2 regions of the Arthrobacter sp. JSM 101049 genome follow, and region 2 is predicted to be linked to the other one. Evidence: predicted binding sites of a transcription regulator. Region 2 holds the regulator's gene; the other holds the start of a gene.
The links. The regulator Rex, encoded in region 2, represses fermentation and respiration genes when NADH is low (regulators of the CRP and FNR family bind a similar motif). The targets are predictions, from matches to a motif close to CTTGTGAANNNNTTCACAAG.

Region 1: a site for Rex is predicted at 1,559-1,578, ahead of AB8M85_RS09460 (queuosine precursor transporter). Genes of this name have one in related genera too.

The regions. Positions count from the first base shown of each region.
Region 1 covers NZ_JBGFFC010000003.1:1,864-6,722, forward strand. Annotated here, with positions in the region: gene AB8M85_RS09455 (ATP-binding cassette domain-containing protein) at 1-638, opposite strand, end outside; gene AB8M85_RS09460 (queuosine precursor transporter) at 670-1,416, opposite strand; gene AB8M85_RS09465 (TetR/AcrR family transcriptional regulator) at 1,619-2,278, shown strand; gene thiD (bifunctional hydroxymethylpyrimidine kinase/phosphomethylpyrimidine kinase) at 2,301-3,128, shown strand; gene AB8M85_RS09475 (S8 family serine peptidase) at 3,582-4,859, shown strand, end outside.
Region 2 covers NZ_JBGFFC010000001.1:487,145-492,003, forward strand. Annotated here, with positions in the region: gene AB8M85_RS02290 (histidine phosphatase family protein) at 1-583, opposite strand, end outside; gene AB8M85_RS02295 (hypothetical protein) at 756-1,559, shown strand; gene AB8M85_RS02300 (redox-sensing transcriptional repressor Rex) at 1,608-2,255, opposite strand; gene AB8M85_RS02305 (glutaredoxin family protein) at 2,252-2,506, opposite strand; gene AB8M85_RS02310 (HAD family hydrolase) at 2,608-3,426, shown strand; gene AB8M85_RS02315 (30S ribosomal protein bS22) at 3,585-3,683, opposite strand; gene AB8M85_RS02320 (helix-turn-helix domain-containing protein) at 3,811-4,023, opposite strand; gene AB8M85_RS02325 (3-deoxy-7-phosphoheptulonate synthase) at 4,159-4,859, opposite strand, start outside.

The sequences.
Region 1 (4,859 bases), on a different contig from region 2:
CCGTCGCCGACGATGAGGCAGTGGTCGACCACGGTGGTGAGCAGGACGGCGTCGTGCGTGACCAGCAGCACGGCCCCGCCGTCGTCGATCCGGGCTCGCAGGCGGACGGCAAGCTGCGCACGCATCGGCGGATCGAGGCGTTGTTCGGGTTCGTCGAGCACCAGCAGCTCGGCCGGGCGGATGAGCCCGGCGGCCAGCAGCAGGCGGCGGCGTTGGCCGGAGGACAACGCCCCGGGCAGCGCGTCCCGGGCCTCGCCGAGCTCGAAGAACTCCAGCTCGCGTTCGACGGCTTCCTGGCCGTCGGGCACGCCGTGTCCGGAGACGATGAGCTGCAGGTGCTCCTCGACGGTCAGCGAGTCGAAGAAGGCGTCCTCGTCGAAGACCGCCGAGACCAGCCGGCGGTGGACGTGGGAGGTGTCATCGGTGAAGACGCCCAGGATGGCAGCCCGGCCGGAGACCGGGGGCTGGCGTCCGATGAGCGTGCGCAGCAGCGTGGACTTCCCCGCCGCGTTGAGCCCGACGATGCCCAGCGCATCCCCGCGGTCGAAAACCAGGTCCAGCGGGCCGCACACCTCAAAGTCGCCGTACCCGGCCACCAGTTCGCGCGCGGTCAGAAGCGGTGCATCCTGCGGGTCCATGCCTCCCACAGTACCGACCGCGGCCGTGCCCTCAGGCCGCGGCGTTTCCATACGTCGGCTCGTGGCGCTTGAACCAGCGGATGACCAGCGTGGTGACCGGGACGAAGGCGAACTCGACGGCCGTCTTGTAGACGAAGCCCACCAGCACGTAGTTCACGAAGTCGGGCACGGTCGAGATGCCGATCACCGAGGCGGCGATCGTGCAGAAGATCAGGGTGTCGGCGAACTCGCCCACGCCCGTCGATCCCATGAGCCGGCCGACCAGGCCCTTTTCCCCGAAGCGCTCCTTCATGCGCACCAGCACGTAGGAGTTCAGCGTCTGGCCGACCAGGAACCCGCAGAGCGAGGCGGCGACGATCTGCCACACCGGTCCCAGCGTGCGCTCGAGCGCTTCCTGGCCGTCATACCAGCCGGCACCGGGCAGGATGATGATGATCCAGAAGCAGAGGACCGCGAAGGCCGCCAGCACGAACGTGGTGATGATCGAGCGCCGGGCGGCCCTGAACCCGTAGACCTCGCTGACCACGTCGCCGAGGATGTAGGCCAGCGGGAAGAGGAAGAAGCCGCCGTCGGTGATCACCGGGCCGAAGGTCACGCCCTTGGTGGCGCCGATGTTGGACAGGATGACCACCACGGCCATCAGCGCCAGCACGGCGGAGAAGTAGGGGCTCCCGGCCGAGGCGAAAACGGCCTGGCGGACGCGGCCCGTGCCCGTGGGCTGCGGGGACGTCGGATGCTGGGGCAGGGTGTCGGCGCGGTCGCCGGAGGAGGCATGCATGGAGTTGTTCCCAATCTGGAAGTGGTTCGCCAGGCGCGGATTCCCCCGGGTCGTCCCCGGAGCCGTCGCCCGCTGTATTAGCACTTGACCTCTTCATTGTCCCACGGGCACGACGACGGCTCCCGCACCGGGAACCCGGACAGACTTGAACATGTTCAAAACCAAGTAGAATGGGTGGAATCCGCGTCGTTGCAAGGAAACCATGGACACCAAGACCGAAAAATCGGCTGCCACCCGTCAGCGGATCCAAAACGCCGCGTTGCAGCTGTTCCTCCGCGACGGCTACCGGGCCACCACCATGCGCGCCATCGCGGCGGAATCCGGCCTCTCGCTGGGCAACGCCTACTACCATTTCGCCTCCAAGGAAGACCTCGTCCACGGGCTGGCGCGCGCTCTCGTCGACGACCAGGTGCGTGCGGCCCGGCCGCGGTTGCGCTCGGGCAACAACCTGCAGGACAACATCCAGGTCGTCCTCGATGCCGCGCTGGACGCCGTGGCCCCCTTCCATGGGTTCGGGCCGGTGCTGATCCGCTCGGCCATCAGCCGCGACGACGAGGCGGCCGCGGCGTCCAAGGCCAGGGAGTTCGCCCTCTGGCGCCAGGCCGTCGGGGCCTCGCTGCCCCGGCCCCCGGCCGCCATCCGCGACGACCTGCCCGAGCTGCTCTGGCTGGCGCAACGCGGTCTGGTCATCTTCTGGGCCTACGACTCCTCCGCGGACGGGATCCGCAGCCGCCGCCTGGCTGCGAACATCGCCTCGCTCATGGCCCGTCTGGCAGTGCTGTCCCGGCTGCCGGTCGTCCGGCACATCATCGACGACGTCATCGGCGTCGTCCGCAACGTGGAGCGCGTCGACCGGGCCTGAAACGGCGCCTAAAATGGGGGGCATGACTTCCAAGCAACAGCAATCCTCCCCGGCCATCACGCTGGCGATCGCCGGTTCCGAGGCCACCGGCGGCGCGGGCGCGCAGGCCGACCTGAAGACCTTCCAGCAGCTCGGTGTCTTCGGCATCACCGCGTTGACCTGCATCGTCGCCTTCGATCCGAAGCAGAACTGGGACCACCGCTTCACCCCCATCGAGCCCCAGGTCATCGCCGACCAGCTCGAGGCCATCCAGGCCTGCTACGCCGGACAGCTGGACACCGTGAAGCTGGGCATGATGGGCAGCCCCGCGACCATCGACACCGTTGCGACGGCGTTGCGCGCCCAGCAGTGGCGCAACATCGTGTTGGACCCTGTGCTGATCTGCAAGGGCCAGGAGCCCGGCCACGCCCTCGACACCGACCAGGCGCTGAAGGCGAACCTGCTCCCGCTGGCCACCTTCGTCACCCCGAACCACTTCGAGGCCGAGTCGCTCTCCGGCACCACCATCACCTCGGTCGAGGACCTGGAACGCGCCGCGCGCATCATCCATGAGGCCAGCGGCGCCGCCGTGCTGGCCAAGGGCGGCGTCCGCCTGGCCGGCAGCGAGGCCGTCGATGTCTACCACGACGGCACCACCACCGAGATCCTCTCCGCCCCGAAGATTGGCGAAGTCGCCGTCTCCGGTGCGGGCTGCTCGCTCGCCGCCGCCATCACCGCCGAACTGGCCAAGGGCGCCACGCCACTGGACGCCGCCCGGACCGCCAAGGCGTTCGTCACCGCAGGCATCGAGCACCGCGTCGCCTCCCACGCCCCCTTCGACGCACTCTGGCAGGGTGGCGCGACCGCCTGAGTCCCCGGCCCGGAGCCCCGGCCCCGATCCACGCACGACGGCGGGAGCCGCACCGTTGTCCCGGTGCGGCTCCCGCCGCCATTTTCCCCACGCCATCGCCAGACGACCCGGGATTTTCGGTGACCATCAACGGCCGCTGTCGCCGCTTGACAACCTCCGCCCCGCAGTTTGCAACCGCCACCGCCCGGGGCCGCGCGCCGCGGTGCGTCGCGGCAGCTCTTTCACATATCTCCCCGTCCCGGAGGCACATGGCCGTCGAGCCCGCTTCCCGGCGATCCCCCGGCCCCGGAAGTGACCATAAATCCTTGTCAACATGGGCCCGTTCGACCGACGGAAAAACGTAAAAGAACTACTTGACTTGTGACCGCGGTCACTTAGGCTATGGCGTGGGGCGCAGGGGGTTTCGCCCCGCTGATGCCCCGAAAACACGCACTCGGTGACACAAGGAGCATCATGAATCACTCGCACCGGCCCCGGCTTGCCCGGGCCGTCGTGGCGGCGGCGTCGGGCATCGTCCTGGCCGCCACCATGTCGGTTCCGGCCAATGCCGCGCCGAACGAAATCAACAGCACCCCCGGAAGCCCTGCCCAGGCCTTCGGGGGTGCTGCGTTGGACAAGCAGGACATCAAGACCCTCCAGGACCTGAAGGTCTCCGGCCCCATGGTCAGCAAGAAGGGCGAGGTCACTGCCTACGTCCAGTTCAGCGGCGAGGGGGCGTTCGAGGCCACCCAGCCCGAGAGCGTGGCCCGCGGCAAGTCCAAGCCTGTCAAGAACGAGGCCAAGGTCAAGCAGATCCGCAAGAACATCAAGGCACAGGGTGCGGCGGCCGCCAAGGCCTCCGACGCCGAGGTCGTCTACACGACGACCAATGCGCTGCCCGGCGTCGCACTGCGCGGCGACGCGGACGCCCTCCGTGCCCTGGCCAAACGCCCCGACGTCGTGAAGATCACCGCCATTGTGCCGAAGACCCCCACCAACAAGGGCTCGGTGGTCGACACCAAGGCACTGAACGCGTGGACGGCCCTGGACGAGACCGGCGAGGACGTCACGATCGCGGTGCTCGACACCGGTGTCGACTACACGCACGCCGACTTCGGCGGGCCGGGCACCGTGGAGGCCTACAAGAAGGCGCAGGCCTCCGACACGCTCCCCGCCGCGAACACCGGGCTGCGCGATCCCGCCAAGTTCATCGGCGGCTGGGACCTCGTGGGCGACGACTACAACGCCGACCCCGACTCCCCGACCTACCAGCCGGTCCCGAAGCCCGACGCCAACCCGCTGGATTGCGCGTCCGCCGGGCACGGCACCCACGTCTCCGGCACCGCGGCCGGCTACGGCGTGGACGCCGACGGCAAGACCTTTGACGGCGACTACTCCAAGCTCAGCGCCGATGACGTCGCCGGCATGAAGATCGGTCCGGGTTCCGCACCGGAGGCCCAGCTCGTGGGCATCCGCGTGTTCGGCTGCGCGGGTTCCTCCTCCGTGGTCGGCCAGGCCCTGGACTACGTGCTGGACCCGAACAACGACGGCGACTTCAGTGACCGCGCCCAGATCGTGAACATGTCGCTCGGCTCGGACCACTCCCCCGTGGAGGACCCGGAGAACGACATCGTCGATGCCCTGGCGGAACAGGGGATCCTTTCCGTCGTCGCCTCCGGCAACGCCGGTGACGTGACCGATGTCGGCGGCTCCCCGGGCAATGCGCGGTCGTCGTTGACCGTGGCCAACACC
Region 2 (4,859 bases):
CCTCAAAATCCAGGCTGGTGACCGAGGCGAGCGTGCATTGCCGCCGCCGCGGGTCGTGCCACAGGTGCTTGTTTTCGGCGGCCAGGCGCGTGACCCAAATGGGCAGCTGGTGGCTGACCAGCACGGCTTGGGCTCCGGGGCCGCCGAGTGAAACGGCCCGGTCGCGGTGGTCCCCCACCGCGTCCATCATGCGTTCGACCTGGGCCCGGTAGGGCTCCCCCCAGGACGGACGCAACGGGTTGGTGAGGTACCGCCAATGGCGCGGGCGGCGCAGATGGCCCTTGACGCCGGACAGGCCCTCGAAGTGGTTCTCGGCCTCGATGATCCGCTCATCCGTCTCAATCTCCAGAGACAGGGCCTTCGCTGTCGGCGCGGCAGTCTCCTGCGCGCGGGTCAACGGCGAAGCCGCCAGGTGCACGATGTTCGCACCGGCGTCCCGCTGTGCCGCGAAGTACTCGGCAGCGCGCTCGGCCATGGCACGGCCGAGCTCGGACAGGTGGAACTCGGGCAACCGTCCGTACAACACCTTGTCCGGGTTGAGGACCTCCCCATGACGGAGCAGGTGGACGGTGGCGGCAGACATGCAGCCATTCTCTCAAACGTTTCCGGCCACGCCTAAAAAGCGGGGGTGAGACGCCCCACGCCGGGACGACAACCGGATGGAATTCAGCCTTCCTGATGATGCCCCGAGCGGGGGTGCTCCTACTACGCTGGGAATCAGGTACGCAGCCCGCAACACCATCGGAGGACAGACCATGAGCACGCCCGCTCCGCAGGATCCGCACGACGACCCGCATCCCACGCCCTCAGAGGGCACGCCCCCGGTCCCCGAGCCGCCGAAGTTCGGCCAACGCCTGCCCGACGGCGCCCCCGGTCCGACGCCGCAATACGGCCAGAATGCCCCTGACCGTCCCGCCTACGGCCAGTACGGCCAGCCCTCCGAGGACCTGCCACCGGGCTACGGCCAACCCGGGCAGCCGAACCTCCCGCCACCGGGACAGGGGTACACGAACCAGCAGTATTACGGCTACCCGCAGCAGCCCACTGGTGGCCAGCCGCCCTTCCATGGCGCGCCCGGCACACGTCCGGCACCGCCGATGCAGGTCAACGCCGCATTCTGGTTGATCATGGCTGCTGGCCTCATCACGCTGGTCCAGGGCATGATCCTGCTCCTGGTGCCGAATTCGGTCGTGGTGGATGCCTTCAACCAGGCCATGACGACGCAGGACCCCGCCATGGACCAGGAACTCAAGGACGCCGGTCTGGACATCCAGTCCATGGTCGGCCCGATGAAGATTGCGGTCATGGTGATCATGGTGATCGGCGCGGGCATCTACGCTCTCATCGCCACCTTCATCCGCAAGGGCAGCAACGGGGCACGCATCACCGGCACGGTCCTGGCCGCGCTGTCCCTCTTCGGGCTGCTCTCCTCGTTCGATCCGCTCGCCTTCCTCGCCATAGCCCTGGGGGTGGCCGGCATCGTCTGCGCCTGGTTGCGGCCCTCCTCGCAGTACATCGGCGCGGTGGCCCTGCACAAGCACGGCGGCTTCCGGCAGTAACGGGAGGCACCCGGCCCGGTGGCGTTCAGTCGCCGGGCCCGGTGGCGTTCAGTCGCCGGGCCCGGCCCCGAAGGCGGCGTGGTAGGCCAGGATCTGCAGTTCCCGTGCCATGTCGACCTTGCGCACCTGGACGCCCTCCGGGACCTGGAGGAGCACCGGCGCGAAGCTGAGGATGTTGGTGATCCCGGCGGCGACCACCAGGTCGCAGAGTTCCTGGGCGGCGCTCCCGGGAACCGCCAGGATCGCCATGTTCAGGCCCAGCTGCGAAGTGACCGCAGCAAGCTCGGCGACGGGGCGGACCGTGAGGTTCCCCAGACGACGGCCGACCACCGATTCCGCGACGTCGAAGACCGCCCCGACGCGGAAGCCCCCCTCTTGGAAGCCCGCATACCCCGTCAGGGCCCTCCCGAGGTTGCCCGCCCCGAGAATGGCGACGCACCAGCCGTGTTCGAGTCCCAGCGTCGTCGAAATGCTCTCGGCGAGCACCTCGACCCGGTATCCGACACCCCGGGTGCCGAACGTCCCCAGCAGGGACAGGTCCTTGCGCAGAATGGCCGAATTCACCCCGGCGGCGGCGGCCAGGACCTCCGAGGAGACCGTGGGTTGGCCGGCCGCGCGGAGGACCTCGAGTGCCCGCAGATACAGCGTCATGCGGCCCAGGGTCGCCTCGGGCAGGAGCTTTTCCGCGCCTGTCATGACCCGATCAGCTTCTCGAGCCGGGCGGCGTCGATGACCCAGAAGTCCCGCTGGATTCCGTCGACGAGCAGCACCGGGACCTCTTCGCCATAGCGTTGGAGCAGATCGAGGTCGCCGTCGATGCGCACCTCGTCCCAGTCGACGCCATGCCGGGCGGCCACCGCCTCCACCGTCTGGCGGGCGGCCGCACAGAGGTGGCATCCGCTTTTGGTCAGCAGCCGGATGCGCGGTTCCTGTTGCGAAGAATCCATGGTCCCAACCTACCGGTCCCCGGTGTCCGGAGGCGCTCCCTTTGCCCCAGTTGACGCCTGCTGCATCGCGCCCCACGGACACCGGCGGATAGACTGGCCCGATGCCAGAGCAGTCCCGAGCCGCCGCCGTGCCCGTGGAGCCGCCCCAGACCGGTCATGCCGCGGCATTCTTCGACGTCGACAACACCATGATGCGCGGTGCGAGCCTGTTCGCGGTGGCCCGCAAGATGTACAGCCGTGGGGCCTTCAGCGTCCGCCACGCCTTGTGGATCGCTGCCCACCAGGCCAGCTTCCTGCTGCGCGGCGAGGACCTGGCCAGCGTCCACCGGGTCAGGGACCAGGCACTGGCCCTGGCTGCCGGAATCCTGGTCGATGACATGGCCGCGCTGGGGGACGAGATCTACGACGAGTTCATCGCCAGTCGCATCTGGCCCGGCACCCGAGCGCTGGCCCAGGCGCATCTCGATGCCGGTCGCCCGGTGTGGCTGGTCACGGCAACGCCGCTGGAAGTTGCCGATGTGATCGCGGCCCGGCTCGGCCTCTCGGGCGCCCTGGGCACCGTGGTGGACCAGCATGAGGGCGTCTATACCGGCCAGTTGGTCGGCGAGATCCTGCATGGCCCGGCCAAGGCTGCCGCCGTGACGGAACTCGCAGCCCGGGAGAGCCTGGATCTGTCGGCGAGCTGGGCCTACAGCGATTCCTACAACGATGTGCCCCTGCTGACGGTGGTCGGGCATCCGGTGGCGATCAACCCCGATGTCCGCCTGCGCCGCCATGCGCTGGCCCACAACTGGCCGGTCTACGACTTCCGCCGTGGCCGTCGCGCAGCAACCATTGGCATCCGGGCGGCCACCTATTCGGGAGCAGTCTACGGTCTCTGGCGGGGCTTGCAGATGATGCGGCGCCGCTTCCACCGGTAACCGGACTGTTTCCGGTTGCCGGCTGACATGACAGGGGCCGGCGGTTGGCGAAAACAACGACACGGCCCGACGTGCACGCCGGGCATGACGATGGCGGGGCCCCCCGTGGGGAACCCCGCCATCGTGTGCCGGGGTCGGGAAACGGTCCCGACGCGCGGCTACTTCTTGTTGCGGCGCTGGTGGCGCGTCTTGCGAAGCAGCTTGCGGTGCTTCTTCTTCGCCATCCGCTTGCGGCGCTTCTTGATAACTGAGCCCATTTGGTTCCTCACAGACTGGTGATTGATTACTGCTGACGGCCACGCGGGGAGCAGGCAGCAACCATCGCGGACGTTAAATGTTCCTTAACAGGTTACCCTGCCCACGGGACCGTTGCGGACCACGCGTTCACGCGGTCTCCGAGGCCCCATCCACACGCGCGGTGTTCAGATAGGCCTCCACTGCCGTTTCCGGGACGCGGTAGGAGCGTCCGAAACGTACGGCCGGGAGGTCGCCGGCGTGCACCAGTCGATACACGGTCATTTTCGACACACGCATCACCTCGGCGACTTCCGCCACCGTCATGAAGCGCGCGTTCGAAAAGTTCTTAGCGTCGGCCATCGGCAATTTCTCCTGAACTGGATGGAAGGAACACCCCAGCGAGGCATCGCCCGGTGAGACCCGCGCGCACTACCATCTAGCAGACCACATTAGTGGCTGCTGGGGTGATTGTGAAACCCGTCGTGCCCCTGCAGGTCATTTGGCGTCCATCCGCGAGCGCACGGCCTCGGCCAGTTGGCCGAGGGCGACCTCCGTTGCCTCCCATCCCATACAGGCATCGGTCACCGATTGCCCATAGACCAGGGGTCCGCCCGGGACAAGCTTCTGCGCTCCCGGCACCAGGAAGCTTTCGGCCATGACACCGGCCAGTTGGTCCTGGCCGGCGGCGATCGACGTGGCCAGTTCGGCCAGGACGCCGGACTGGCGTTCGTGGGATTTGCCGGAATTGGCGTGGCTGGCATCGACCACCAGGCGCGGGTTCAGGCCCGCCGCCCGTGCTGCCCGGGAGGCGGCCTCGAGGTCGGCATCGCCGTAGTTCGGCCCGGCCGATCCCCCGCGCAGAACGAGGTGGACGTCCGGGTTGCCCTGGGTGCGCACCATGCTTGCCTGTCCCTGCGGGTCCATGCCCAGGAACGCCTGGCCCGTGGACGCGGCGGTGCAGGCGTCGAGGGCGACCTGCAGGCCGCCGTCGGTTCCGTTCTTGAAGCCGACGGGCATCGACAAGCCGGAGACCAGTTGCCGGTGGATCTGGCTCTCGGCCGTCCGCGCCCCGATGGCACCCCAGGCCACGAGGTCGGCCAGGTACTGCGGGGCGACCGGTTCGAGGAACTCGGTGGCAGCGGGAAGGCCGAGCGCCGTGACGTCAAGCAGGAACCGGCGGGCGGCACGCAGCCCGG